One region of the Ferrimonas lipolytica genome, then DNA from elsewhere that is predicted to be linked to it. Evidence: predicted binding sites of a transcription regulator. Region 1 holds the regulator's gene; each other region holds the start of a gene.
What was found. The regulator sigma-54, encoded in region 1, starts transcription at its own class of promoters, with help from an activator protein. The targets are predictions, from matches to a motif close to GTTGGCACGNNNNTNGNNT.

Region 1 (9,820 bases):
TTATTAGGTCCAAACGGCGCAGGTAAAACCACCACCTTTTATATGGTGGTTGGCTTGGTCCAAAACGACCAAGGTAGCATTCATATCAATGGTGAAGAGATCACTTATCTGCCAATGCACAGTCGTGCTCGCAAAGGCATTGGTTATTTACCGCAAGAGTCGTCGATCTTCCGCAAGCTCACTGTTCATGACAACTTGATGGCGGTACTGCAGATCAGAAAAGAGCTCAGTAAAGAGCAACGTATAGAAAAACTGGAACAGCTGCTCGAAGAGTTTAATATTACTCACATACGTGACAGTTTAGGGATGGCTCTATCTGGTGGCGAACGTCGCCGTGTAGAAATAGCCCGAGCGCTAGCAGCAGATCCACAATTTATTTTATTGGATGAACCCTTTGCCGGTGTCGACCCGATCTCGGTTATCGACATTAAGAAGATCATCCAACACTTGAAACAACGCGGTCTCGGGGTGTTGATCACCGATCACAACGTCCGAGAAACCTTGGACGTATGTGAATACGCCTACATTGTCAGTCATGGTGAAATGATTGCTCAAGGGGCACCAGAAGCGGTATTGGAAGACCAATTAGTACGCTCTGTTTACTTGGGTGATCAATTCAGACTCTAGTGCCCCCTTCCATCGGGCAGTACAAGGATTAGGGCATTAAATGAAAACCTCGCTACAGCTAAAACTTGGACAACAGCTAACGATGACACCTCAGTTGCAGCAGGCTATCCGACTGCTGCAACTGTCGACGTTAGATCTGCAACAAGAGATCCAAGAAGCCCTCGACTCTAACCCGCTGTTGGAGCAGAGCGACGACGACTTCAATAACCAAGACCAAGAAGCATCTCCGGAAAGTCAGGACAGCCCAAGTGCTTCGGTGACCGAGCAAGCCGCGTTAGATACCAGCGAAGCCCTAAGCCAAACTGACTTAGGCGATAATTTACCCCTTGATAGCACCTGGGACGACGTTTACAGCGCAGCCCCTGCCGCTGCGGCCAGTGGTCCACGCGATGACGATGACAGCTATCAGGGCGAAACCAGTGACGATCTGCAAAGCCATCTACTTTGGCAAATGGGTCTCACCCCAATGAGCGATACCGACCAGGCCATCGCCACGACCCTTATCGATGCCATCGATGAATACGGCTATCTCACTATTCCCGTGGCTGATGTACTAACTGCTGTCGGCCGGGACGACATTGAATTAGATGAAGTCGAGGCGGTCCGCAAACGCATTCAACAATTTGATCCGGTCGGCTGTGTCAGCATCGACCTATCTGAATGCCTCAAGGTACAACTGTTGCAGCACAACGCTGACACCCCTTGGCGAGATCAGGCTATCAATCTCCTTGATGAACATATGGATCTGTTGGCCAATAGAGACTTTCGCACCCTGATAAGGCGTACTAAGCTCAGTGAAACTGAGCTTAAGGACACCATGGATCTGATTCAGTCACTGAACCCAAGACCAGGCGGGCAAATCGCAGCAACACCAAGTGAATACGTGATTCCTGATGTTTCAGTAAGTAAAAAACAGGGACGCTGGGTGGTTGAGCTCAATCCTAACGCCATGCCCAAGATTCGCATCAATCAACAGTACGCCGCCATCGGTAACGGCGCCCGCGGTAGCGGTGACGGTCAGTTCGTTCGCGGACATCTGCAGGAGGCTAAGTGGTTTATCAAAAGCCTTGAAAGCCGTAACGAAACACTGATGAAGGTTACCAACTGCATCGTGCAATTCCAGCAAGGGTTCCTCGAGTTCGGCGAAGAAGCCATGAAGCCAATGGTGCTCAATGATGTGGCCGAGGTGGTCGAGATGCACGAATCGACGATATCTCGAGTGACTACTCAAAAATATCTACATACCCCAAGAGGGATCTTTGAACTGAAGTACTTCTTCTCCAGCCATGTGAGCACTGACAGCGGCGGCGAAGCCTCTTCTACTGCTATCCGCGCGCTCATCAAAAAGCTCGTGGCGGCAGAGAATCCAAAGAAACCTCTTAGCGACAGTAAAATGGCTCAAATTCTGGCGGAACAAGGCATCCAAGTAGCCCGACGCACCGTGGCTAAATATCGCGAAGCCTTAACGATTCCACCATCAAACCAGCGCAAAATGCTGTAACGCGCACCTACGGAGGTAAGCTATGCAGATCAACTTAACCGGTCATCATGTTGATATAACAGACGCACTACGCAACTACATTAACGAAAAATTTGAACGTTTGGAGCGGCATTTCGACCACATCAACAACGTTCATGTAATACTGGAAGTGCAGAAATTACAACAGATTGCCGAAGCTAAGCTGCACTTAAACGGCGGTGAAGTGTTTGCTACCCACGAGCACGACAATATGTACGCAGCAATTGACGGGTTGGTCGATAAACTCGATCGACAGGTAATCAAACACAAAGAGAAAATTTCCCGGCACTAATGGAAATCAATGAACTACTGACACTCGAGCGCACCCTATGTGTCGACTCTGAGTTAAGCAAAAAACGGGCACTTGAGATGATCAGTGAATTGGCTGCCTCTCAGTGCCCTGAACTCCCCCAACACGAGTTGTTCGAGAGCCTTATGGCTCGGGAAAAAATGGGCAGTACGGGCATCGGAAAGGGCATCGCGCTTCCGCACGGTCGGCTGAACCGATTAGATAGGCCGCTGGCGGTGTTACTCAAAAGCGACTCTCCCATCGAATTTGATGCCGTCGATCAGAAGCCTGTTGATTTGTTATTTGCGTTGTTCGTACCGGAGCAACAACATCAAGAGTTTTTATCAATGCTCGCCACGGTGGCAGAGAAATTGAGCCAAAAAGAGCTTTGCCGAGCGATGCGCAAAGCCTCTGATAATCAACATCTGTATCAAGTGATCACTGCATGAAGCTAGTTATTCTTTCGGGGCGCTCTGGAGCCGGTAAAACCGTTGCCTTGCACGTATTAGAAGATCTTGGTTACTACTGCGTTGATAATCTGCCGATGCCATTGCTACTGCAACTGCTGCAAAGCCTCGAAAATCAGCGGGAATTAGTCGCGGTTAGTTTAGATATCCGTAACCTACCGGATCAGGAACTGGCGATAACCAAGCTGCGAGAACGGATCCCCGCCGGTATCGATGCGCAGATCTACTTCCTTGATGCCTCTGACGATACGCTAATGCGCCGTTACAGCGAGACTCGCCGTCGCCACCCATTGTCCAACGACGGCGCGCCGCTAGCAGAGGCTATTGGCCAAGAGCGAAGCTTACTGCAACCATTAGCCCAAGACGCCGATCATCTTATCAACACCGATAACCTCTCCGTCTACGACCTCGCCAACGAAGTCCGAACCTTGCTGCTCGGCGAAGCTCCAAACGAAATGATGGTGGTGTTTGAATCCTTTGGCTTTAAACATGGTATGCCACAACAAGCGGACTTTATGTTTGATGTACGCTTTCTTGCCAACCCGCACTGGGAACCAGAGCTAAGACCGTTTACCGGCAAAGACAAACCGGTTGCCGATTTTTTCTTACAGCACAGCAGTGTGACTCGATTTATCGATTCAACCGAACGTTTTATTCTGAACTGGTTGCCGATGCTAGAGCGTAATAATCGCGCCTACCTTACCATCGCCATAGGTTGTACCGGTGGTAAGCACCGCAGTGTTTATGTCGTCGAACAACTGACTCAACGCTTTAAGCTCCATCGCGATGGGATCTCAGTTCGTCACCGAGAGCTTGATGTCGATTGAGCAGAGAGTTTGTCGACAAGTAGTGGTTATTAACCGACTAGGGCTACATGCTCGTGCGGCGACCCGCTTAACCCAACTCGCGACAACCTTCGATGCACAAATCGAGCTACAACTTGAGCAACAACAAGCCAACGCCAATAGCATCCTTGGGATCTTGATGTTGCAAGGTTGCCAAGGCAAAGAGATCACAGTGTGCAGCTACGGGCCCGATGCCTTAGCTGCACTCGATGCGATATGTGAGCTATTTGCTAGTCGCTTTGACGAGGACGAATAACCCCAGAGGTAATAAACTGCTGAAAGCTCTCACACCAGACGATCGCCGCCTGATAGCTGCCAACTTCAACTCCGTTGGGTACGGGCAAAGCAAAGCCATCAAAGCTGCTTATGCTGCCTATTGCGACCATTTCTCCCTGCAGCGCTAAAAATTCATGCTCGGTCTCAACAAATCGTGGGGAAAGATAGAGACGGTAATCTGGCCCCGGCGCCAATTCACCACGAAAGCCGATGCTACCCTCGCCCAACAGCAATTGTCCTTCGCCCCAGTGCAGTAAATCACTGTCGGTTCGCTCGCGCTCAAACTGAGCCACATATTGCGCTTCAGCTTGGACCAACGCCATTGTTGCTGACGACGGCGCTGGCGTCTCCGTTAACAGTGGTAACAGATAGATTCCAAGCGCGATCCCAACCAGCATAGCAACCCCATGGGTCAGTATTGTTCGTAACGCCTTCATAGCCTCTCCATTAGCAATGCAAACCATTAATTGAACTAGACTTTATCACGTTATACTGTTTCTCAAATTTATCCATCCAGTAGCAATAAAATTGACCAAATAGGCAAAGGATATGCGCTCGAGTGGTTGAGCATAGGGTGAGCAGGAACCGCACCCAACAACCAGATTATTTGTTGAATGTATCGATGCCATGGGTATTTGATGCGACCACAGCCAGAGTGAGGACCTTATGACGATTGACCACGCTTTTTTACAATCCCTGCCCAAGGTCGAACTACACCTTCATATTGAAGGCACACTCGAACCAGAGCTGATGTTTGAATTGGCGCAGCGCAATAACGTTGCCCTACCTTTTGACTCTGTAGATCAACTTAGAGCCGCTTACCAGTTCAATGACTTACAGTCGTTTCTCGATCTCTACTACCAAGGCGCTTCGGTACTTTTAACCGAGCAAGACTTCTACGATCTTACCTGGGCCTACCTAGAACGTTGCCAGCAAGACAACGTCCAGCACGTAGAAATATTTTTTGATCCGCAAACCCACACCGATCGTGGCATCGCCTTTGCCACTGTTATTAATGGCATCAAACGAGCGTTACATGATGCCCAACAGCAGTGGCAGATCAGCTACGGCATCATTTTGTGTTTTCTCCGCCACTTAAGCGAAGAGCAAGCCCTAGCCACACTGGCTCAAGCGGAGCCGTTCAAACAGCACATCATCGGCATTGGCCTCGATAGTTCTGAGGTTGGCCACCCACCACAAAAGTTTGCACGCGCCTTTGCCGCTGCCAAACAGCAAGGCTATCGACTGGTCGCGCACGCTGGTGAAGAGGGCCCAGCAGAATATATCTGGGAAGCATTGCAACAGCTGAGTGTCGAACGAATCGATCATGGCGTGCGCTGCGTTGATGATGAAGAGTTGGTGGCACTATTGGTAAATGAGCAGATTCCATTGACGGTATGCCCAACATCTAATGTTCGTTTGAAGGTGTTTGAACAGATGAGCGAGCACAACCTCAAGCAACTGCTAGAGCGTGGCCTTAAAGTCACCATCAACTCCGATGACCCAGCCTACTTTGGTGGTTATATGATGGAGAACTATCGCCAGGTTGAAGCCGCTTTAGGGCTATCCACAGCCCAATGGTTGCAGTTAAGCCGCAATGCTATTGAAGCAAGTTTCGCAAGTCCAGAGCGTAAAGCTGAACTGCTGGAACAGTTACCGCAGCGCTAATGCCCGCAAACTAAAAACACTCAGTTTGCTTCTAGGTAAAGCAGTTCGCCGTCGCGCATGGTGAACTGCTTTGATAGGTAGAACTTCGGCGCTTCGGCCATAGCCTGCTCGGGGCCATGCACCCAATAGGAAAGATAAAAGCTACCGGCATCAACATCGCCATATTGCGGCAACTTAACGCCATCTAACTTAATACGGTCGCCGAGAAGCATATTGCCAGCAGGAAACCAACTCCCTTGATGCCAACGACTTAAGGCAAGGTAGTAAAAGGTACCACTGCCGCCGCCATTGAGCGTGATTACACCAATACGCTCCGCTTGCCCATCACCATCCAGATCGCTTTGATATTGATGCTTAAGTTTGATCGTATCAGCACCGAACTGTTGCTGCTGCCCCACCACCAAATGAAACGAATGTTGTTCCACCTGAAAGTGGGCCAGAGTCGCGCTCGGCTTGGGTGAGGTCAGCTCACAACCGCTAATCAACAGTGCGCTACTAACCATCACCCATTTACGCATCAGTTACCCGCCACCATCATCGACTCTAATAGTATAGGTCCGGCCGCAAGAGAATGACGCGAATCGACATCACTGCCCATCGCAACCATATTGCGATACATATGCTTCAAGTTACCGGCAATGGTGATCTCATGTACTGGGTACTTAATCTCACCATTCTCAACCCAAAAACCAGCCGCACCACGAGAGTAATCACCAGTGACGCCATTAACGCCTTGGCCCATCATTTCGGTAACGTATAAGCCAGTACCAAGTTGTTTCAGCATCGCTTTGAGATCGCCACCATTACGGTTCAGATCCCAGTTGTAGATCCCGCCAGCATGTCCGGTATTATTGATTCCTAAGCGGCGAGCGGAGTATGCCGTAAGCAGGTAGGTATCGAGTACACCAGCAGTAACGATACTGCGCTGCCGAGTAGCAACCCCCTCACCGTCAAACATGGCTGAGGCTAATGCCCCCTTGCGGTGCGGATCTTCATTGATAGAGAACCAGTCAGGAAACAACTGCTCACCAAGGCTGTCTTTCAAAAAGCTAGCATTGCGATATAGGCTAGCGCCACTAATGGCACCAATTAGGTGGCCAATCAGACCAACCGATTGTGCTGCACTGAACAACACCGGTACCTGGCAGGTATCGATTTTCTGTGCGCCTAAGCGTGAAGCTGTGTCGATTCCGGCCTGCTTGCCGACTTGCTCTGGGCTAAGCAGGTTGTTGAAATCACGAGCAACGGTGTAATCGTAGTCACGCTCCATGCCGTGTTCGTCTTGACCAATCGCAACGCACGAGAGGCTATGACGAGAGCTACAGCTGCTGCCGATAAAGCCGTGACTGTTGCCGTAGACCTTAACGCTTTCATGGCTATTGATGCTGGCTCCGTCGGAGTTAACAATGCGTGAGTCTGCTGCCATCGCCGCTTGCTCAGCACGCGCAGCCAAGGCCACCGCTTGCTGCGGGTCGAGATCGTACGGGTGGTACAATTCGAGATCGGTCAACTCAGTCGCCATCTGATTAGCTTCTGCCAAACCGTTGTATTGATCAGCGCTGGTTTGACTGGCGATGGTTGCCGCCGCCTTAACCGCAGCACGAATTGCGTCATCAGACAGATCAGAGGTAGAGGCGTTGCCTTTACAACCATCGCGAAAGACCGAGATCCCTAGGGCACCGTCTTTATTGAACTCCACCGTTTCAACTTCGCCTAGGCGCGTTGAAACCGATAACCCCTGCTGTTTTTGCAAGGCGACTTCGGCGCCATCTAAACCCAGCCCAGTGGCTACCTCTAATGCACGCTCTACGGCCTGCTCCAACTCTGCGCGCTGCAGCGCTAAACGCTCACTCATCAGTGGGTTGCTCTGAATAAATATCAAAGGCACAGCATAGCAAAGAGCCCTGCCCTCGCCCACCCTATAGCAATTTCAGTCGACCAATAGCGCACAAATGCCGATTGTCCTACCATCACAGTCACAATCACCGCCGGTTTTTGCTACACTCCCCGCTTTTAGCCTCGGAGCCGCCCAAGATGGTCAATAATCAAGACTTTGAAGATGATTGGATCAGTAAATCTCAGCTGAAGCGGGATGCGGAGCAGATCCAGAAAATTGGTGAGGAGTTACTGGCTCTTAACCCTGGTCAGTTGGCGAAAGTGCCTTTAGACGAGGATCTCATCGCTGCGCTGGAACTGGCGCACAAGATCCGCAATAAGAACGAGGCTTATCGTCGTCAGCGTCAATACATCGGTAAACTGATGCGCAGCCGTGATATCGAGCCAATCGAAGCGGCAATGAACATTTTCCGCAATGAAAGCGCGCTTGCTAACCAGCGTTTCCACCAACTCGAGCAGTTACGAGACAACCTAATTGGTGGCGGTAATGACGCCTTGCAACAGGCATTGGCTGAGCATCCAAATCTGAATGCGGAGCTGCAGCGTTTACGTCAATTGATCCGCCAAGCAGCCAAAGAGCAATCACAGAACAAGCCACCCAAAGCGAGCCGAGAACTGTTTAAACTGCTGCGAGAACTGCTGCTCGACTAAGTCGACGCTTACGCAGCAATTGCATTGCCAGTAAGCTCCAGCCCACCGCTTGGCCCCATAGGGTCAAGTGGTGCCATTGCAACGCCTGAGCTGGCGCCCCCAACTGATTTAACAAGATCATCCCCTGCATCATCGGTTGCGATGGGATCAACCCCCATAGCGTTAGCCACGGCCACGCCAAGTTACTGGTAGGCCATACGTACCCCGCACTAAACAGCAGCGGCATGGCGCTAAATAAGATTAACTGCGCCAAACTGTCTCGACGTTGAAAGACACACCCCAGCACAATGGATAAGCTAAAAGTGGCTAACCAAAATGGGATCATCAATCCCATCAGATTAAGCCAAGTTCCCAATAGAGCGACGTCATAGTGCAGTAACAGCGGCCCTAAATACCACACCCCAGCTAACACAAATGGTGGCAGCGCAATAGCAGCTAAAACACTCCACAACTGCCCAGAACCAGTGTGCAACCACAAGCCATCTATCTGCAGCAGCCGCACCGTGGTTAAGCCGCCGCACAGCAATAACAACTGATGCAAGATCAGCACGAATAACCCCGGCAACATGTAATCAAGGTAACCCATCTTAAGGTTACTTGATGGCGCTGCATTAAGTCGGACACCGCCACTAGCTACTGCTTGCCCAACCATAAGTTGCCGTGCCAATCGCACCTCACCACTAAGGACTTGGCTGGCTTTAATTACGCTTTCAGCAATTACCCCGTACGCTAAGAAGTAATGCGCATCGGCTGCAACGGCAACAGTTGCTTGCGTACCAAGACGAAGCTGTTTGCCAAAGCCCTGCGGGATCAGAACCAAACCCGCAGCCTGTCCTTGATGTACTGCCGTCAGCGCCTCTGCTTCTGAAGCGAGCTGACCGCTAATGGTAAGTCCGGGGCTGGCTTGCACTGCACGGATCAACTGCCGACTGGCACCGCTGTTGTCTAAGTCCACCAACACCACCGATTGCGATACGGCCACCTGATTGAGATAAGGCAAGGGGTACAAGACTGCATACAGCAACAACCCGGCAACGAAGGTTAGTCGCACCGCTTTATCGGACAGGATTTGCTGCCCTAATTGCTGCCACAGCTGTAGCCAACGCCTTAGGTTAGTTTGCGCCATAGCACCACCACAATAGGAACAACAATAAATAGAGGCCACAGCTGCAACCAATCAGCACTGGCGCCAGCGCGATAGCTTTGTAGCAGCGGTAGGAAATGAGTAGAGGGAATCAGTTGGCCCCACCACTGTGCTGCCGCAGGCATATCCCCAACAGGCATAGTCACTCCCATAAAGGCAAAGGCAGGGCTAAGCAGCGCGGCGGCACTACTGGCTTGCTGAGTTCCCTCTCGGCCGCTGGTGTTTAACAGCAAGGCCAATGCTAGAAGTGGCAACAGCATTGGTGCTGAGGCCAACCACAGTGGCCATAACGACGCCTCGACGGGGATGGCTAACAACGGACGCAGTAAGAGTAAACCCAATCCAGCCCAAGCCCACTGCCAACATACTAAAGGCAGCAACGCACGGCGCTTGCTTACCCCGGGAGGAGGTCGCTGTAGTAGGTTTATCATCGACAAC
Region 2 (9,820 bases), 770 kb from region 1:
CCTTCGTCTTCGGTGGTATCTATTTATTTGCTGGTGGTTGATATTTGAGCATGCGCTCGATTTTGCACCCTTATGGGTCAACATTGCGTGGCTACCTTAAGTCGGCAGCTACTTAGTAGTTACACCAGATGGTCTTTTTTGTATCTATCAATATGGTCTGTTAGGCATGAATAAAAATAAGAGTCTGCCCTCATTGAAACGCTTTAAACAGCGAGCAAAATCTTTGAAAAACATACTAGGAATAGAACTTCATCAAGCATACGAGCAGTTAAGCCAATCGTACGGTTTTTCAAGTTGGTATGAATGTAAGTCACATTATGACAGGCAGGATTCATCAACATGGCAGATTGCTGAAGTCTCACATAAATATGTGCCTATAGATGAGGCTGCGATAGCTGTGCCTGAAGCTCAAGAATATGATGAGCACGTCGAAGCCAATAAACGTTTCTTAACCAAATTAGCTATTGAGTACTCAGTATTTGAGCCGACTGTGACAGGGTTGAAAAAGTCTATATTGGATGCAACTTTCCCTGTTCGATCTCACTTTCGACTCGAAGGGTTTCATGATTACTCTGAGCAGCAACAGGGGTCAGAACACAAAGTTATTAAATCAGCTCAGTTGTTAGGTGTGGAAAACTGCATTAGTTCTAAGCTTAGCTTGTATCGCCCCAAAACCAAAAAAGGGGATCCAAGAATGTGGTTCAGAAAATTAGGTGGGTTTGCTCTGGCGGGGGATATTATCGCGATCATTGTGATTGATGATTGCGCTTATCTTCTAAACCTTAGCCAGTCTTTCCTAGAGGGTGAATTTAAATCTGACCATAGTCATGTCGGCAAACACCTTCGAACGTGGACATCTATAAACAACCGAGTCGCTGAAGAGCTTTTGGCTGCACTTAAAAAATTGGCAGTGACTCCGTTCAAGGCAGAGCGTAAAGGTGATACCGCAATTGGATACACGCTGGAGTCACTTTTAGGAATTGAGGCTAATTCGAGCAAAAAACCAGATTACAAAGGTATTGAGTTAAAGTCTGGCCGAGGCAATAGAACTAGAACCACTCTGTTCGCCCAAGTTGCTGACTGGCGAAAAAGCACATGTAAGAGAAGCGCTGAAATTTTAGAACGATATGGATACACCCGCGATAATGGTGATTTCAAACTCTATTGTACTGTTAGTGCAACCAAGCCTAACTCTCAGGGTTTGTACTTCAAATATGATTACGATTGCGATTGGCTTGAAGAAGTTCACAATAGTGGCGAGTCTGTTGCGACATGGCCTAGCAAGTTGCTTGAGGAGCGATTGCTTGAAAAGCACTCGGAGACATTTTGGATTGAAGCTGACAGCTGGTTTGAAGAGGGAGTTGAGTATTTTCATCTACGCTCGCTAGTCCATACAAAAGCACCTATCTTGACTCAACTAATTCCATTAATTATCGATGGTAAGATCACGATGGATCACCTTATCAAGCGCTCAGGTAAAACCGATAAAGTTAGTGAAAAAGGCCCTTTGTTTAAAATTAACAAACGGGATTTGTCATTGTTGTTCCCAGAGCCAATACATCACTGTCTGAAAACTGAGGTTTAAGCTATCCTGCTAATGGATGTTGTCATTTATAAATTTCAGTACACTTATTCACAGAACTCCAAGTTAGCAGAGCCAAGATCAACAGCTTTAGCCTGTCGCCATTCGTGGAGGCGGGTTATCAGTATTAGCCCCTCGCAGTTCAGCCCCTTCAGAGCATATCGAAAGCTGCCGTCGTAGCGGCAGGTCTTGACCTCACCAGTATTGGTGTCAAACACGGCTTGGTAGTGTGGCGCTATCGTTAAGCGGCCAACTAAAGGTATCTGACTGTCCTTAGCTAAGTTAGTAGTTGGGTGACTCTCGCCACGAACCGCCGTTAGGTATTGGCACCATTCGCCGCTGTCTGCAGCATGCCATGTCTGTGCCAGTTGCGAACCTTTGGCTACCATGTGAGCTTTCAAACGGCGCAGCTCACGCCAAACCGCTACAGACTCACCGCCAATCTGTTGGAATTGACGAATGCCCCAGCAGGAAGCCCAAGCTCGAACGCGATCTGCGGCTTTGATAGGTTCTTCCCCGTAGACACTACAATCTAGATCCGAACCGTCGATCCCTTTAGATATGGATTTAGCGATGTATCCTGCAGCCCGTTCCTTTTTTCTTATCGATAAGCACTACAGCAGCTCAGCTGCCTCTACTTTGTTGTCATCGACTTTTAGAGCGTAGTGACGAACAGCAGCATGTGCCAGTGTGGTGAGCCGCAGTGCTGTGGTTCACCAATTCGAAAACCATAAGGTTGTAATTGCTGCCGATGCAATGAAGAACGAGTTTGTGCCCATATTTTTCGGAGATGGGTTTGACCACCTGCTGGGCTAGGAGGGGGCGTGTCGAGCTTGTTAGTAATATGCGGGATACATTTCCGCAGCCAGGTATTTTGCTCTCGCCGTGACGACTGCTTGTGATAGTTCGTTATAAACAACAGTTGTAGGTCGAGTGGAAAACCCCGCAACAGTTGTGAGACAAATCCTCGATCGTGTTGCTCCACATTTTTGACAAGCTGTGGTGGAACCAACAGGGTTGCGTCGTAGATTGCTTGGTGAACCCGTAACGGCAGCTGACTGCATCGTATAGGATCTTCGCTTTCGTCAATAGACATCAACCCCGTTAACTGGGCCGGTACCTGTTACGTTACGGGTACCTTGCTCAATAGAGTAAACAGCCATTGCTCACTCCTTGGTGCTATTTAAAGGTTTTGCACAGCCACTTTTTTCAGACCTATTACAGAGTTCAATCTTGTGAATTCTAAGTATGCGGCTTTAAGTTTTTCGATGAGGTCATCATGCTTGCAAGAGGCCGATGAAAAATCTAATTCAACTGCTGAGATTTGATGTTCGGTGTGGCACATCAATTCTTCCAATGAATTGAAGCCGAATTGATGGGAAATTTTTGAGAAAAACTCTGAGAAGTTTGGGTGATGGTTTTGTGTTCGAAGTAGGTTTTCAACCTTTGTTTGCCATTCTTCATCCATCACAATTTCAGTATCATTATTCTGAGCATCTGCTGACACGGGTCGATATCCTTTCGACTGATTACTTTCCAGTAATCAGACCACTACACAATTCACTATCACCGTTCTTGAACAAGCCGACTATATAACTCTAACTAGATAATTGGAAATGCGGACCTTAACTTCGTCTTTTATTGGTTTGGGAGAATACCCTTTATAAGCCATTGCCTTGGCACTGCTTAATGTGTTACCGATCTTGTATCGACAGGATCAATATCACATTTATCACTACTATCTTTATTATTGTTACATTTATTACAGTGTATCTCATATCCATTAGGGCGACACAATATAGGAGGGAAATAACAAAAAGTAGCCAGTATGACTGGCGAGGATAAGAGATGAATAGTGGAAAACTCACGGCACTTGTACTGCCGCTGTTACTGGGACTGACTGCGTGTGGAAACGACGATGCGGAAATCCCAACACAAAGTAATACCCCAGCAGCAGACCAAAACCCCGCTTGGAGTTACATCGAAACACCAGAAATAGACTTCAGTTCCTATGATTCAACTTTAAAAGGTACGGTAGAAGTTACTGTAGGACGGGTTGTAGACAATGTTCAACCGTGGCTTACAGCAGGTATGTTACGACACGCTATGGTTGGGCAAGGATATGCAGACAACTTGCTATATGAGAACGAAGCGGGTGAAGAAGTAAGTTACGACGCCAACGGTGATGGCAACGTCAATATTCGGGATGCGACTGATGCGGGGGTATCAAATACAGAAATCGGGCCTATCTACGATGTTGATATGGAGCAAATGAAAGCGTGGCTTGCAACCAATCCCGACGGGTTAGGTGCAGGTACCTCCCGTCCAGATATCTTTGTTGACGGTCACTACAACGTTTTCGATCTGCTGCGCTACGTAGTAGGTACTCGAGACGACATGCGTTGGGAAGGTGGGGTTGAGAACATAATAAAACCCGCTGATTCAGAATACGACACATATGAATTTCATATATCGTGGGACAGAAATGGCGATGGTGACTTTAGTGAGTGTATCGACGAAGACCTAGATGACATATGTACGGAGGGCGTAGATACAGATGCAGATGGCGAATACTTTGACAGTGAGCACTGGCACTTTGGCTTTATTCAATCCCGTGGGGAAAACCGCATGTACGGCGGGTTAAGACACGATTACAACTATAAAAGAATGGACCAGTTCTGGTTAAGGGAAGCGCAGCAAATCCGTTTTCTTCCTCACGATGAGGTCTTAACCAATCGACGCCACTGGGTTTGGAAACAAGAGCAAGAACGATTGGCAAACAACGATGGTAAATATGTGGTGCCATATATATTGCACGCTGGTTCACGAGATATGGGAATACAAGAATTCCTACTACGAGCGGATGCGCCAGAAATTAAAGAAATGGATGTTGAAGTAAAGGCCTGGAACTTGAGAAGTGATGTTTTTCAGCCAGGAGTAATCACGTCGATGGATGTATGGCTATCGTTAGCAGAAGCTAGAGATCTGGATTTTAGATTCACTTGGTGGCGGGTTCTTAGTTCGGGCGCAATCGTAAATAACTTTGCTCTTATGCACGATCCTTGGTCTGGACCGTATGATGGATGGATAGCTGCAAATCCATACCAGGGAGAATTAGCTGCCGCCGAAGATTTTGCGATGATTCCTACGCCACGATGCGACTTTAAACATGACGGAACGCCTACCGAAAAAAATGAAGGTGAAATTGATGACGAAATTTGCCAGCGAGAATTTCAATCATTTCTCGGTATTGGTGGTAATAACTTGGGTGAAGTTGCTGGGGCAAATATCATAAGATACCCTCCTGAGTATATGGCACTTATTGCACTTCAATCAGAAGAATTGTTTTACATAGATGACATAATCCTCAATGAAGATAAGGTGGTTGAAGTCCGATTGGCGGAAAATGAATTGCAGCGTTATGGTATGGATGGTGTTTATGATTTCGATAAATTTCCCGAGGGGGAAGGCATTGAAGTTGTTACGGAAACTGCAACACTTCGCCCACTTGAAATGGCTACTACAGAGAGTAAGATAGGCAATGCTCCGATAGTGGACGAAACTCACTTTGGCTGGAAAATTGCGGACTGTTCACAATGCCACAACGATGAAAAAAATTCATTGGGCCATGGAGGTCAGAGCTGGCCTACTAATACGACTGATGGGTTTGACAATATTCAGCCATACTATTGCGCAACCTGTCATGGTAATAACGGAGCCCCCGAAGCTCATAATAGAAGTGCTCGTTGCTTCTGGTGCCACAACACCTACAATGATGATGGGGGCATGTTGATGAAGAATCACGGTGATGCAAGTTTAGCCAAATTCGTACCAGCAGAAGAAAATGTGTCTAATCTTCGCACTGCTAGTACTCACCCACAGTATACAGACAGAGATACAAAGCTCGCTCAACAAACCAAGCTGTATGAAGATATGTGGTTTAGTAGCCATAATAGTGATTACTCTTTGAGTAAAACCTTTCCAGACCCTTATGCTTGCGGAACATGCCACGGATTCCAGCGCGAGATAGATAAATAGGCATTGACTTTTCACAAGTTCCTAATCTATTAGAACATATACTATGCATTATTCGTAAGTAAGAATAATGCATAGATTACTTTGACCGCTTTCTTGCAAAATAGAATGAGATCTTGGGCCAATAGATAATTAAGTATGGGTATTCAGTATGAATGTTAGTTTAGGTGAAGTAATGATATTGTCTAATTTGTTAAAATCTAAACTTCAGCGGTACGAATTCTTAGAGGCCGCCTTTGCAATATACCCAGAGACAGGGATGAGTTCTTTCAAAAATAGACCTATGTCATCCCAAAAAGCAGCTGACAAATATGTTAAATACCCCATTATAGGCACCTCAGATACATTGAGGAATAATATGGTGTCAATCATTACCTGTGCGCGGAAAAATAAACTTGCAGTAGCCAGTGACGTGCAGAAGGGAAAATGGCCGAAAGGGTGTACTTCGTTGAACAGTTGGTTCCAGTTTGGCACTAAAGATGAGCTATATAAAAAATTAACTAAGAGCTTTGGTGATAATGGTTTTGATGGTTTATTTTTCGTAACAATTCAAGAAGAAGGTGATGATTTTTTAGGGGTATTCGCTATCGCCTCAAAATGCCATAATACTGAAAATCTTATAAAAAAATACGAAGAACTTTCGATCGACACTGATCTTGAACTTATTTTATATTACTTCAGCAGGAAATACCCAGCTATTATTAATCCGACTATACGAGCTGGTGCTCTTGGAGAGAAAACTATCGAGATAATAAGACGAACCACTGAAGGGATGAGCTTAAAGCAGATAAGTGATTCAATGTACTTAACTGAACGAGGTGTTAACTACCACCTAGACCAAGCGAAGGGTTTATTAAAAGCAAAGACTAAGGCAGAACTTATCTATAAAGCGAAAGAAGCTTGCATAATCTAAGTAATTGTTATGGTTTTATTCTGATATGGTTACATTATACCGAATAAACTAACGAATATAGCGGTGTGATGTTCTGCACCACTAGTTTCAGATGCGGAGTTAGGTGGGGTTTGAATCGTTATGCATTTTTAAATAATACAAAAAACTGCGTTTATGAATGCTTCTGGGAGAAACCTTCCACCGCATCTCGGCTTCAATCGATTTAGGTAACAACGCCAGTTTGTTCAGTAATACCGATTTCAGTGGTAGACATTTGAGGTGGCATTTGGTCAGTAGAATCTGACTATAAAGAAGGGTTGTAAGCATTGGTATCAACTTGACCCACAACCTAATACAGCATTCGAAAAAGAAGGCTTGGTGTGAGTGAGTGTCACTGCCTAAATGGATAAAAATAAATATTTTAAGTCACTTGGTGGTGGCCTCCCCATAGGGACTCGAACCCCAATCGTCCGCTTAGGAGGCGGATGCTCTATCCTGTTGAGCTATAGGGAGGTGGAAGCAGCCCACATTCTAACGGAGCTGCTTTTATTTTCCAAAGAAGTTTTATTTGTTTGCTTTAAAAACAACCATTTATAGCGGTTTTCGTTCAGCCCAGTCACCGATTTGTACTCCCATGCTGTCATTGTAATCGACAATTTGGGCGAGCGCTTGATTGGCGCGAACTTGGGTTAGCTTCAAGCTAACGCCACTGGCAAACCCCCATTGCTGCTGCTGTGGCGTTAACACCATGGTGTCACCAACCTTCAGGCCACTTTGCTCACCAATATCCAGTTGTACGCTTTGTTGTTGAATATTGATGATACGAGCTCGGATGGGGGCACAGGTTAGGGTGGTATTGATCTGTTCACTCATTTGCTGCACTTGCAGTTGGATCTGCTCTCCAAACTCGGTGTTCCAGAAACGCTCAGTGGCCGTATCGGCACTTTCTTGCCGCTCATAGGGCCAATTGCCGCTGCCGCGATAGCGCTGTTGCCATACGTGTTGGCCATTAAAACCGTCGTAAAGATTGGCGGTCATGGCGATGGTGCGTTCCCCATCTCGCTCAATGTAGCCAAACATCTTCTCTGGTCGTTCGACCGCGACATCATCAATGTCGATGGTAAGCACATACTGCCCCTGCTGCTGGCGAGCTAGCTCAGTGATCCAGCTTTTATCCTGTTGCCCAAAGTCGACATTGAGTTGATCTAGAGACTGAGCGTAAGCGGCGCTGCTTTCGCCATTAATGGTGTTACCGACAACGCGGGCGATGGCGGAATCGAGTTGATAGATGCCACCGGCAATCAGTTGTTGGCGATAACGTACTTTAGCTCTGGGAATGATCACTTTCACTTTGCCGTCATGGCGGCAGCGCTGGAGCTTGCTTTCCTCAAGATCTACACGCATTTCCACTGTCAGCTGTTGCTGCTGGCGCTGCTCTGATAACAGCTCCATCGAGCGAACTTGATTGCTACTGTTCCAGTTAACCTGTTCATCTAGCAGCACGCCATTGGCACTGTGTTGATTGATGCTGATGGTGCCACCGTGCGCCATAACCGCTTGAGAAAGGGCGTTGTCGATGGCGCGTTGGCGGGCATTGGCGATATCGTTATTAAATACCTCAGCACTACCACTGACAATCATCGGTGCGGCAACAGAGAGCGATGGAATAAGCATGGCTAAGGCCGTACAGATAGAACGCATAGACATAACAGCGAGTTACCCAAGAAGAAACATGCCAATAGATAAGCAATTGCTGTGCCTAAAGTTTGTTGCCAGTAAGCCGATAGTAAGTAATCAATTGTGGTGACGTAAGCGCAGGGGAGTGAGATGCGGTGGACAATGTGGGTGGTATTAGCCTTATTGGTTGGCTGTGCGCAATCAAGTACAAGCAATGGTTGTCAATTTGAGCGTCATGGCTGCAACGGCTTGCCGCCTCAAGGCGCGCTGAACGTACTGGCCAAACAGATAACTAATGAATTAACCAATAACCATCACAACCCTATTGAGGACAAGGTGGTTGCGGTTAGTACCCCTGTGGCGCTTGATGGTTTCGGTAACAGTGATCAGTTTGCATTGCAGCTTGGTGATGCTTTGTTGAGTGCATTACATCAGCAGGGATTTACCGTTGTTGATCTTAACAGCGGCGATGTGGTTCGTGTTACCCAAAGCGGCAACTTGCTGTTAAGTCGTGATATCGAACAGTTGCCTAATTCGCTTGAGGTTGATCATGTTGTGGTTGCCACTATGGGAAGCAGCAGCGACAGCGTGCAGATCTTTACTCGCATTTTGGCGCTCGATGGCAATAAGGTCGTTGCTACCAGCCAAACGTCAGTAAATTGGCGTGATCTGCCTAACTACTATAAACCAAGCCGGTTGGTGACGCTGGAGCACGGCAAGTTGTTTCGACACGCAAAAGTTGGTGAAGGAGAGGTAACGCAATGGAACCATTAAAGATGGCAGCACTGGCAACCACGTTATTGCTTGGTGGCTGTTACAGTTTAACCACCCATGTCGAGTATGAAACCATTGCGCCTGAATCCTTCCCAGTGCTAACGGCAACCGGCATGGCACCGCTGTCGCTGCAACATGGTCAAACCGAACAAGAGAAGATGCGCCGAGCGATGCGCGCCGCCAAACTGGATGCGTATCGAGAGCTAGCAGAACAGGTGTTTGGCCAACGCATCGAAGGCAGCAGTGACATGCATCAGCTGGTGTTAGCGAACGATAACTTTAAGGTAAAGGTTGATGGAGTGATTCGAGGGGCAACGGTAGTACGCACTTACCCTGTTGACGACACTTACGTGGCAGAGTTAGAGCTAGACTATCGGCGGGTATGGGAGCTGTATCAGCAACAGCCGAAGCAGCGCATTAACAAAGTCACCTATTACTAAGCGCTATAATATCCCCCTTACAATCTTGAGTTGTCTTAGCTTGTAACCAAAACGGCGCTAGCAATAGAGCCGTTTTGGTTTTCGGCGGAGAAAGTTACGCTGAGCTTGCAGGGGATATAAAAAGGCTGCGTCACAGTTAACTGTTGAGGTTTATATCAAGCTTGCGGCTGTACCGATTTCGATGCTGTTAGGGGACGCTGTCGCGACGGCACATTCTTGTATGCAGTAGAGGGGGCGCTTCGCCCTCTTTGGAACTTGCCTTAGGTGGCAGTCCCAAACGCTTCGCTGGACTGCTCCAATGCGGCAGAAGATCAACTGCGCTAGTGCTTTTCCCTTGTATCAAAACTCCCCTAGCCGGTGCTTTAACAGCATTGGAAAGAACAACACTTAGTTGGTACACAGCCTAAAAAAAAACGACCC
Region 3 (9,820 bases), 780 kb from region 1:
CTGATGCGGCACATCACCCATGATGGCGTTGATGTCATCTTCAAAGCCCATGTCGAGCATACGATCAGCTTCATCGAGCACTAATGTTTCTAAGCGATCGAGGTGCAGGTTGCCATTTTCTAGATGCTTACGAATACGGCCTGGAGTGCCTACCGCAATATGACAGCCGTGCTCTAGCGAACCGGTTTGGGCACGCATTGGCATACCACCGCACAGAGTCAAAATCTTTACGTTTGGCCATGCGCGCGCCAGTTGACGCAACACCTTAGTTACCTGATCCGCCAGCTCACGAGTAGGACACAACACCAGCGCCTGAGTCTGCATCCGTTTAGGATCAAGGTGGCTCAGCAGCCCTAAGCCAAACGCAACGGTTTTACCACTGCCGGTCTTTGCTTGGCCTACGACGTCATCACCACGCAGGATAGCGGGTAACGCTTGCGCTTGAATTGGGGTCATCTCGGTAAAACCAAGTTGATTTAAGTTGTCTACACAAGGCTTAGACAGAGGCAAAGAAGTAAAGGCAGAGGTCACGATAGGCATCTCATTATGGTGGGCAGTTAGGCTGCAATTTGAAGCAACCACGAACAAGGGCGGCGACTATAACAAAAAAAGCCCAAAGTGACTGCACTTTGGGCGATTCTTATTCGCTTAGTTAGCCATTAACCTAAATATAGTTAAACAAACTCACCGATTGGATCTGAGCAAACGATTGGGTAACCGCATTGAGTGCCAATGACTGCTGCTCAAACTTGGTAATGGCAGCGGCATAATCCAGATCCTCGAGGGAGGATTTAGCCGTGGCGTTCACCAGTTCCATGCTCTCGTGTTGCGCTTGGAAGGTATCTAATGAGCTAAGGTAGTTACCGCTTTCAGCACGAACCACCGACGCCGCCTCTTGGGCACCATCAAAGTCAGTCAATATCTGTGCAAATTCAGCCTGAGCATTGTTGCCTTCCAATCCATTGGGGCTGCGCAACAGATCGATGGCACTTTGCACGCTGGAAAAGACATCGGTTGTCGGTTGATGGCTAAGGGTAACCGAGTCACCATCCTCCGGGCTGCCACTAATAGCGATTTCACGGCCAGCAATGACCATCGGTTGACTGGCGTCAAATGGCTGGGTCGGCAGCAGTACGTTACCTTGGTCATCGGTAGCGGTGACGGTGCGGACGCCGCTACCGTCGTCACCAAAGGTCAACTCAATGCCATCAATGGCCGGCAGGCTTGGATCAATAATATCCGCTGACTCCACAAAGAAGTCACCGTTCATGGTGGCATTGGCGTAATCGGCGCTGTAATCACCACTGCCGGTGTTGGCATCCATAAACAGGGTTTGGCCACTCTCACTCACCTGTACGCTGATCCCCTCAGCAACCTGGCTGCTGCGACGGCCTTCGTCGCCAAGATAAGTGACATCGCCATTGGCGTCAGTAACAAACGGCTTCACATCGCTTTGGTAGCCAGCAAACACATAGTTACCGTTCTCATCCTGGGTATTGCCCAAGGCGATGATGCTATTAAGCCCCTCTTCCAGATCCAGTGCCAACGCTTCACGAGCGCTGTCGTCCAAGGCACCATCGTTCGACTGCAAGATCTTGTCGCGCAGGCTCATCAACAGATCTTCATACTCACCAACGCGAGATTCCTGCTGCGATAAACGGTTATTAGCTAGGGTGATGTTGTTTTGGTATTGGCTTAAACGCTCATCCTGCTGATTGAGGTTTTCCAGAGCGATACTGGCGACCGGATCATCCGCGGTGGTGTTGATCCGCTTACCGGTTGCAAGCTGCTGCAGCGTTTCATTACTTTCAATCTGCAACCGCGTCATGCTGCTGGTATTGGAGTTATAAAACTGGCTAGTGGCTAAACGCATCTGCTAACTCTCCTTAGCTAACCGCATTAAATAGAGTATCGAAGGTTTCCTGAGCAACCGTCATCACTCGTGCTGACGCTTGATAGGCCTGTTGGTGGCGGATAAGATCCGAAGCCTCTTCATCTAGGTTGACCCCAGAATCTGATGCAACACGGTCAATCGCCTGTTGCTGCACAATCGCCGCCGACTGCGCCGAAACCCCAGCGGCATTGGCTCGACCGGCGTTGTTGGTCATCATCGCTTGATAGACGTCGTGCAGGGTTCGGCTACCATCGCCCATCGTCTTCTGGTCGCCAATGGTCGCCATGTCTAATGCATTGCTGTTATCACCGGGGCCAAACGAGAGATCCAAGCTAAAGGTGTCGCCATCAGCACTGCTAGGGTCAACCTCAAGCAATATGCCATTGAACTCAGCATTGCCATCGGCATTGAGTGGGTAGGTGGTGCTGTTGCCAGCTTCATCGGTATGGATAAATTGACCATTGGTCATATCCAGCTCAATGGTGAAGCTCTCGCCAGTTGCCGGAAACGACGGGTCATTCCGGTCGACACTGACGAGGTTCAACGAACCATCACCACTAACGGTATCCAGCTTGTAGCCTGCTGCAGCGATAGACTCGCCCTCTTCCAGCTGCACCTCAAGATTGCCCGCCGCACCGCGAGTCGGTTCCAGCTCCCACTTATCACCGGCTGCTGGCGTACCTTGGCCGTCGATACGGATACTGAAACCCTCTTCACTATTGAGCTTGCCCGGGTCATTAGGGTCAACGGTAAGCGTGATGGTGTCGCCGGACTCATCGGTCATGCTGTAGTTGCTGCCATCAAACTCTAAGGTGTAGCTGTCGCCGCTAAGCTGGCTGACATCACCAATCTCAACCCCGATCTGTTTGCTGCCGGTATTGTCACCATACTGCGCTGCTCGGCCAACCATCTGTTGGCTATCGTTAATATCGGTAAACATGTTTTGACCGACGTTACCATTCAGATCAAAACCTTGCGATTGGCTCTTGTTAAAGGCATCGGCCACGCCAAGTGCCATCAAATCCAATTGCGAGCGCGCTTCTGACAAGTCGTTGTCGCGGTAATCCATCAGCGCTTGCAGCTGGCCGCCAACATCGGCGTCGGGCATCACGATAGTTTTGTCACCAGTAGTGCCGGTTAACTGCGTTTCATAATGAATGGGGTCTCCGCCGGTGACGCCGATCTGCATCGACTCTTCACCAGCCACCAGCATCATCGAACCGCCAGCCATCACACTCTTGACGCCATTGTCTTGCGAGATAACGTTAACCTGCACGAACTCAGACAACTCATTGATAAGTCGGTCTTGCTGATCAAGCAGGGTCATGTCGTTGCCCTGCACCGTAGCTAAGGCGGTGTTGATTGAGCCAAGCTCTTCAGTAATGGCATTGATGCGATCGATGGTGCCTTCAATCTGCTCATTAATTTGAGTCACCTGCCCATCAAGTTGGCTGCTCAAAGATTGATAAGAGGCAGCCAGCTGCTCTGCTGAGGTGAGGGTGTTTTCACGAACTGCCACGTCCATTGGCATATCAACGATGTTGTTGAGATTGTCGAGCACCGTATTAAGTGAGTCTGGTACCGCCGAGCCAACGTCAGTTAGGATCTGGTCCAGCTCCGACAACTTAGAGTAGGTGGTGGCCGCTTCTGAGTAAGTCGAGCCCGACAGGGTCAGCTCTTTCTGGGCATATTCGTTATAAACACGGCTGATGTCGGACACATAGGTGCCTGAGCCAACGAAGCTACTACCATAACGCTCCGAGTCTAATGAGCGTTGCTCAACGGTTTGGCGGCTATAGCCATCGGTACCGATGTTGGCAATATTATTCGACGTTGTGTTGAGCTGCTGCTGAGCTGCCAAAATGCCACTACGGGCAATGCTCATTAAATCGGCCATGACTTATACATCCTTATTGGTTCAAGCGCTGCTGCGTCAGCCGCTGGAACACACTTAAAATCTTGGTGGCGTAATGCGGATCGGTCGCGTAACCCGCTTGTTGTAATCCTGATGCAAAGCCCGCGGCGTCGGTTGCCTTGAGCGCTTCACTGTAACGGGGTTGCTGTAAAAACGAGACGTAATCATCAAAGCTGGCTTTGAGGTCATCATAAACACGGAATGAAGAGCGCTTCATCACCGCGACATTGTTTTCAAACTCAAGCGCATTAACTGCTGTTTTTTCACCGTCCCAACGGTTATCGGCCTTAATGTTGAAAAGATTATGAGAACTTTTGCCTTCATTGCCCGGTAAAATACTTCGACCCCAACCGGTTTCCAGCGCTGCTTGGGCAATCAACAGGTGTGGATCTTTATTAAGCTTCTTGGCGGCCTCTGCTGCGGCCGGTAACAGCGCCTGCACAAATTCATCGGGCTGGGTGAAGGTAAGTGGTTGCGTTTCAATACCGACTTCGCTGCTAAGCACACCTAACTCAACCAAACTGTTGTCTGCAGCGGCGGCGACTTCGTCGTTAGCTAGGTCATTGCCGCTTAACTCTCGACTGCCGCGGTTGTGATTGACGGTGCGAAGCGGTGACAAGCTATGCTCGTCCAACGTTGCCGAGGCATTGACTTCTTGACCACCACCGAGTTGTAGCACCATCAATTCAGCTAAGCCAAGCGACCCCTGACTCGACAGCTGTGAGGTCATCTGCTGATCGTGCATCTGCTCATAGAACTGGGTGTTCTGCGAGTTAAATGGGCTATCTTCGTCTTTAAAGGCAACATTCGCTTCACGCATGCTTTTAAGCATCATGTTAAGAAAGATCCCTTCAAACTGCTGCGCTACTTTACGGAGGCTGGCGTCTGGATCTTGCTGCGCTTGTTGGCGCAGCTCATCCAGCGAGGCGAGATCAAAGTAATGACTGCTTTGATTAATCTCGTCCATCAGATAATAACCAGTTCACCGCGCAAGGCACCGGACTGCTTAAGTGCCTCTAGAATCGCCATCAAATCCGACGGTGCTGCGCCCACTTCATTGACTGCCCGCACGAGCTCATCCAAGGTGGTGCCGGTTTCAAACTTAAACATCCGAGAGTTGTCTTCCTCAACACCCAGTTGAGTATTTGGTACCACCACGGTTTGGCCATTACCAAATGGGTTCGGTTGCGAGATCCCTTGGCTTTCTGAAATCGTTACCGTTAAGCCACCGTGGGTGATGGCCGTTGGCATCAAGCGCACATCTCGACCAACCACAATGGTGCCGGTACGGCTATTCACAATTACCTTGGCGGCTTCATCGGCCATATCAACATGCAGATTCTCAAGTACCGCTAGGTAAGCCACACGCTGGGAGGGATCCCGTGGCGCCGATACCTGAATCGAGGTGGCATCTAAGGCGCGAGCAACATTGGAACCCAACAGGCCGTTAACCGCATCAACAACGTGTTTGGCGGTGGAAAAGTCAGGACGATGTAAATTGAAAGTGAGGTAGTCGCCATTACCAAATGGGCTTGGTACCGCGCGTTCAACAATGGCACCAGATGGGATCCGCCCTACCGTTGGGGTGTTCTGCATTACGCTGGAGCCATCGGCACCTTCCGCCGAAAAACCAGAGACGATCAATGAACCTTGAGCGATGGCGTAAACGTTACCATCGGCTCCTTTCAAGAAGGTTTGCAGTAAGGTGCCACCACGGAGGCTTTTAGCGCTGCCAACCGACGAAATAGTGATGTCAATCTGCTGGCCGGGCTTGGTAAACGGCGGCAAGGTCGCGTGTACCGCAACCGCGGCAACGTTCTTCATTTTAGGGGTTGAGCTGGCCGGCAGGTTGATGCCGAAATTGGACAACATGGTGGCGAAGCTTTGCTGGGTATAACTGGTTTGCTCACCAGTGCCAGGCAAACCGACCACCAAACCATAGCCGAGCAATTGGTTGTCGCGCACCCCTTGCAAGTCGGTCACGTCTTTCAAGCGCATCGCATCAGCAGCTGTACTAAACAGCAGCGATGGCAAGATGATAGACAGGGTAAATAGAGCTTTTAACATAACCAATATCTCCTTAGAACGGCCATAGCGGGCCGGAGAAGAACTGCGTCAACCAACCTGTTTTTTGTGAATCGGCAAAGGTGCCTGTACCACTGTATTGAATGCGCGCATTGGCAACACGATGGCTATCGATGGTGTTATCTGGGTTGATGTCACGCGGGCGGATAATACCGGTGATACGAATAAACTCTTCGCCATCGTTGATGGTTAGCCACTTCTCTCCGCGGATCACCAAATTGCCATTGCTAAGTAATTGCATCACGTTAACCGAAATGGAGCCTTCAAGACTGTTGGACTGATCGGCATCGGCCTCTCGTGACACCTCATGGCCTTGATCGTAACCAAAGTCGAGGGTATTGCCGTTAATGGTTACCGCACTACCACCTGCGGTGATGGGCGCCAAAGCACCAGTGCTGTCGCTGCTCAGTTCATTACTGGCTGACTTCTTCGCTTTAGTTTCCTCTTCCAGCAACACGGTAATGATGTCGCCAACGCGGTGCGCCTTGATATCAGAGTAAAGTTCACCGCGGTTGCCACTGTTATAGAGTGAACCCGTTGCCACCACTTGATCCGTTGGCACGTCAGGATAAACCGGCGCATAAAACGGATCGTCCGGCATCGGTGCATTAGGGTGGGCACAGCCACCTAATTGAAATGCTGCCAACGCCAATATTGTTAGCCGAAGAGTTAGCCCTAAACGCACCATCTTAATCGCCCTATTACAACTGCTGGTTAAGGTTGGATAACATCTCATCCACGGTTGAGATCACCTTGGAGTTCATCTCATACACCCGCTGACTTTCGATCATATTCACCAGCTCTTCAGTTACGTTTACGTTAGAGCTTTCGAGCGCCCCCTGAAGAATTGAGCCCATACCATCGAGACCTGGAGTACCGATAACCGCATCACCGGATGCACCAGTTTGCAAGTAGAGGTTCTGGCCAATGGGCTCTAGACCGGTTGGGTTGATAAAGTTGGCGATCTCAATTTGACCGACTACCTGATTTTCGGTTTCGCCGTTAAGACGTACCGACACCTCGCCATCAGTCGATACGGTAATGCTCTGGGCGTTATCTGGTACCGCAATGCCGGGATCAAGCAGATAACCCGAGCCTGGAGTAACTAGCTGGCCCTCTTCATCCAATGCAAATTGGCCGTTACGGGTGTAACCGATGTTGCCATCGGGCAGTTGAATTTGAAAAAAGCCGGCGCCGTCCACCATCATATCGAGGCTGTTGTCGGTCGATTGCACCGTACCTTGGGTGAACACCCTTTGGGTCGCGGTTACCTTGGTACCAGCACCTAGAGTCAAGCCCGCTGGCATCTTGGTTTCTTGCGAGCTAATGCCGCCTGCTTGGTTAACGGTTTGGTAGAGCAGATCTTCAAATACTGCCCGACTCTTCTTAAAGCCAACCGTACTGGCGTTTGCCAAGTTATTGGAGATGTTAGCGATGTCAGTTTGCTGCGCATCCAATCCGGTTTTACTAATCCATAGTGCCGAGTGCATAGTCTAAATTCCTTATACGTCCATCATCCGAGAACCCGCTTGGTCGTTCTCTTCGGCTGTTTTCATCAGTTTGATTTGCATATCGAACTGGCGTTGTGCGGCCAACATGCCAACCATCTCTTCAACGGGATTGACGTTACTGCCTTCCAATGTGCCTGACTGTAATTGTACGGTGATGTCGGTGGGGTAATTGTCGTTATCTAGGTCGCGAAACAGGCCATCTTCACCCTTAGTTAAGTTAGCCACCTCTGGGTTGCTCAGGCGAAGCTGGCCAACCTCTTCAAAGCCATCTGCAGGAGCGCCCTGAGGGCGAACGGTCACCATGCCATCGACTGCAATCTCAACTTTTTCAATCGGCAGTGGCGCGAAAATAGGGCCAGCTTCACCCAGAACTGGGCGGCCTTGGTTGTTAAGCAGCATGCCCGTTTCATCGAAACGCAAAGCACCAGCGCGGGTAAGCCCTTCGCCACCGTTACCGTCTTGTACTACCAACCAACCTTGTCCCTTAATCGCCACATCCATTGCCCGACCGGTAGTCTTTAAGGCGCCGGAATCAAAGTTTGATGCTGGCCGCTCTTCCATCGCAAACACTCGAGTCGGTAGACCTTCGCCGTATGCTTGCATACTGCGGGCTTGGTGCATGTCTGCCTTAAAGGCATCACTCTTGGCGTTGGCCAAGTTATTGGCATGAACGCCGAGGGCATTCATGTTTTGCGTTGCACCACTAGCCGCAAGGTATAAGAAGTTATCCACCGTTAGTTTCCATCTAAATAGCGATTAACATATTGAGAGCAAAACTTATGCCAATAAAAGAGACTGGTTTTTGGCGGTTTTGGCGAAAAAGCGCCGCAATAGCGAGTAATGGGGAGGAAACAAATTGCCGCCCAACGATTGTGGGCGGCAACTAAAGTGGAAGGTGAGGCTACAGCGATTAGCGGATCTGCAAGATATTATCTGACAGCTGGTTCGATACGTCCAACGCGCGCGAGTTAGCCTCAAAGTTACGCTGAGCAGCAATCAAATCAACCAGCTCACTGGTTAAGTCAACGTTAGACTGCTCCAATGCAGCACTTTGAATCGAGCCAAATGAGCCGACACTCGGCTCACCTACAAGTGCTTCGCCAGAAGCTTGACTCGCTTGCCATGAGGTATTCCCTACCTGAGTTAGGCCCTGCTCATTAGAGAAGCGTGCTAAGGCAACTTTACCCAGAGCTTGGGTGGTGCCATTGGAGTATGTGGCATTAATCAAACCATCATCAGATACTTCCACGTTGGTCAAGCGACCCACGGTAGAACCATCTTGCGACAGCGAGGTTACCTCAAATACCGAGGCATATTGGGTTGGATCATCGAAGTTCAGGTTCAATGTTTGAGTGCCATCGGCACCGGCGTCGATAACCCCTGCACCAGTTTGACCAAGCGCTTCAGTTTGCAGGTTGGCCGGGCTAGTACCGGTAAAGCTACCCAAGTCATCAAAGGTGATAACGAAACCAGTTTGGCCACTGGCAGTGGCTACTGCGCTGTTGGTTTGGTCAGCAACGCCATCACCATCGGTATCTTCACCGTAAGAGCCTGATACTGGGCCTGGTGGAGTACCACTGTGGTCGTACATATCCACCGGTTCATTATCAACGGTGGTAAAACCAACCCATTGGTTGTTGTTATTCAGCGCCGCGCCAGTTGGTTTAATAAAGTATGTGGTCTGAATGTGCGACTCACCCAACGAGTCGTAAATGGTTACCGAGGTAGAGGAGTTGTAGGTGCTTGGATCTTCTGGATCAAACAAGGCTGGGTCAAGCTCATCCGCCGCCGCCGGTAGGTTCATCGACAAACTAACTTCAGTTGTGGCCTCCGGCTGACCAGCGACCTGTGGCAACTGTACCGGTGCGCTGGTGGACAACGACACTGACTGTGCCGTGCCGTCGGCATTTACTGGCAGCGCCATTAGGTAGTTACCCTGTGAGTCCACCATAAAGTTATCGTCATTAAGCTTAAAGGCACCGGCACGGGTATAGGAGTAATCTTGACTGCCTAGCTCGCTGCTAGTAACAAAAAAACCACTGCCGTTAATGGCCAGATCCAAGGCGTTATCAGTAAAGCTCATTGAACCTTGGTGAAACTGCTGCGCAATCGACGCGGTTGCGACACCGCTGCCTACGTTAGTAGACGCGTTACTGAACAATGAGTTGCTGTATACGTCAGAAAACTCGGCCCGCGATTCTTTAAAGCCGATGGTGTTTACGTTGGCGATATTATTCGATGTGGTACTAAGATCTTTTTGGGCAGCATTGAGGCCGCTAAGTGATACGTTAAAAGACATTTTTCCTTCCTTATCCTTCGGATACCGCCAGAACCTCAGACAATGAGATTCCACCTAAACCTTTGAGGTTCAACACTGTTGGGTTACTTACGCCACCAAGGGTGACACTTGATACA

Region 2: a site for sigma-54 is predicted at 8,254-8,272, ahead of HER31_RS10440 (flagellar assembly protein T N-terminal domain-containing protein). Genes of this name have one in related genera too.
Region 3: a site for sigma-54 is predicted at 8,174-8,192, ahead of HER31_RS10380 (flagellar basal body rod protein FlgF). Genes of this name have one in related genera too.

What each region holds. Positions count from the first base shown of each region.
Region 1 is NZ_CP051180.1:3,030,959-3,040,778, forward strand. Features, by position in the region: gene lptB (LPS export ABC transporter ATP-binding protein) at 1-627, shown strand, start outside; gene HER31_RS13910 (RNA polymerase factor sigma-54) at 668-2,128, shown strand; gene hpf (ribosome hibernation promoting factor) at 2,151-2,438, shown strand; gene ptsN (PTS IIA-like nitrogen regulatory protein PtsN) at 2,438-2,884, shown strand; gene rapZ (RNase adapter RapZ) at 2,881-3,729, shown strand; gene HER31_RS13930 (HPr family phosphocarrier protein) at 3,719-4,003, shown strand; gene HER31_RS13935 (DM13 domain-containing protein) at 3,978-4,460, opposite strand; gene HER31_RS13940 (adenosine deaminase) at 4,690-5,691, shown strand; gene HER31_RS13945 (hypothetical protein) at 5,712-6,209, opposite strand; gene pmbA (metalloprotease PmbA) at 6,209-7,549, opposite strand; gene yjgA (ribosome biogenesis factor YjgA) at 7,726-8,238, shown strand; gene HER31_RS13960 (ABC transporter permease) at 8,207-9,364, opposite strand; gene HER31_RS13965 (ABC transporter permease) at 9,346-9,820, opposite strand, start outside.
Region 2 is NZ_CP051180.1:2,263,369-2,273,188, reverse strand. Features, by position in the region: gene HER31_RS10475 (MvaI/BcnI family restriction endonuclease) at 167-1,585, shown strand; gene HER31_RS10470 (hypothetical protein) at 1,630-1,971, opposite strand; gene HER31_RS18990 (replication endonuclease) at 2,238-2,678, opposite strand; gene HER31_RS10460 (hypothetical protein) at 2,766-3,089, opposite strand; gene HER31_RS10455 (hypothetical protein) at 3,431-5,620, shown strand; gene HER31_RS10450 (LuxR C-terminal-related transcriptional regulator) at 5,769-6,530, shown strand; tRNA gene HER31_RS10445 (tRNA-Arg) at 6,947-7,022, opposite strand; gene HER31_RS10440 (flagellar assembly protein T N-terminal domain-containing protein) at 7,101-8,216, opposite strand; gene HER31_RS10435 (FlgO family outer membrane protein) at 8,337-8,960, shown strand; gene HER31_RS10430 (LPP20 family lipoprotein) at 8,948-9,400, shown strand.
Region 3 is NZ_CP051180.1:2,248,592-2,258,411, forward strand. Features, by position in the region: gene dbpA (ATP-dependent RNA helicase DbpA) at 1-540, opposite strand, end outside; gene flgL (flagellar hook-associated protein FlgL) at 665-1,873, opposite strand; gene flgK (flagellar hook-associated protein FlgK) at 1,887-3,791, opposite strand; gene flgJ (flagellar assembly peptidoglycan hydrolase FlgJ) at 3,805-4,776, opposite strand; gene HER31_RS10365 (flagellar basal body P-ring protein FlgI) at 4,776-5,876, opposite strand; gene flgH (flagellar basal body L-ring protein FlgH) at 5,890-6,582, opposite strand; gene flgG (flagellar basal-body rod protein FlgG) at 6,596-7,384, opposite strand; gene HER31_RS10380 (flagellar basal body rod protein FlgF) at 7,397-8,137, opposite strand; gene flgE (flagellar hook protein FlgE) at 8,316-9,704, opposite strand; gene HER31_RS10390 (flagellar hook assembly protein FlgD) at 9,715-9,820, opposite strand, start outside.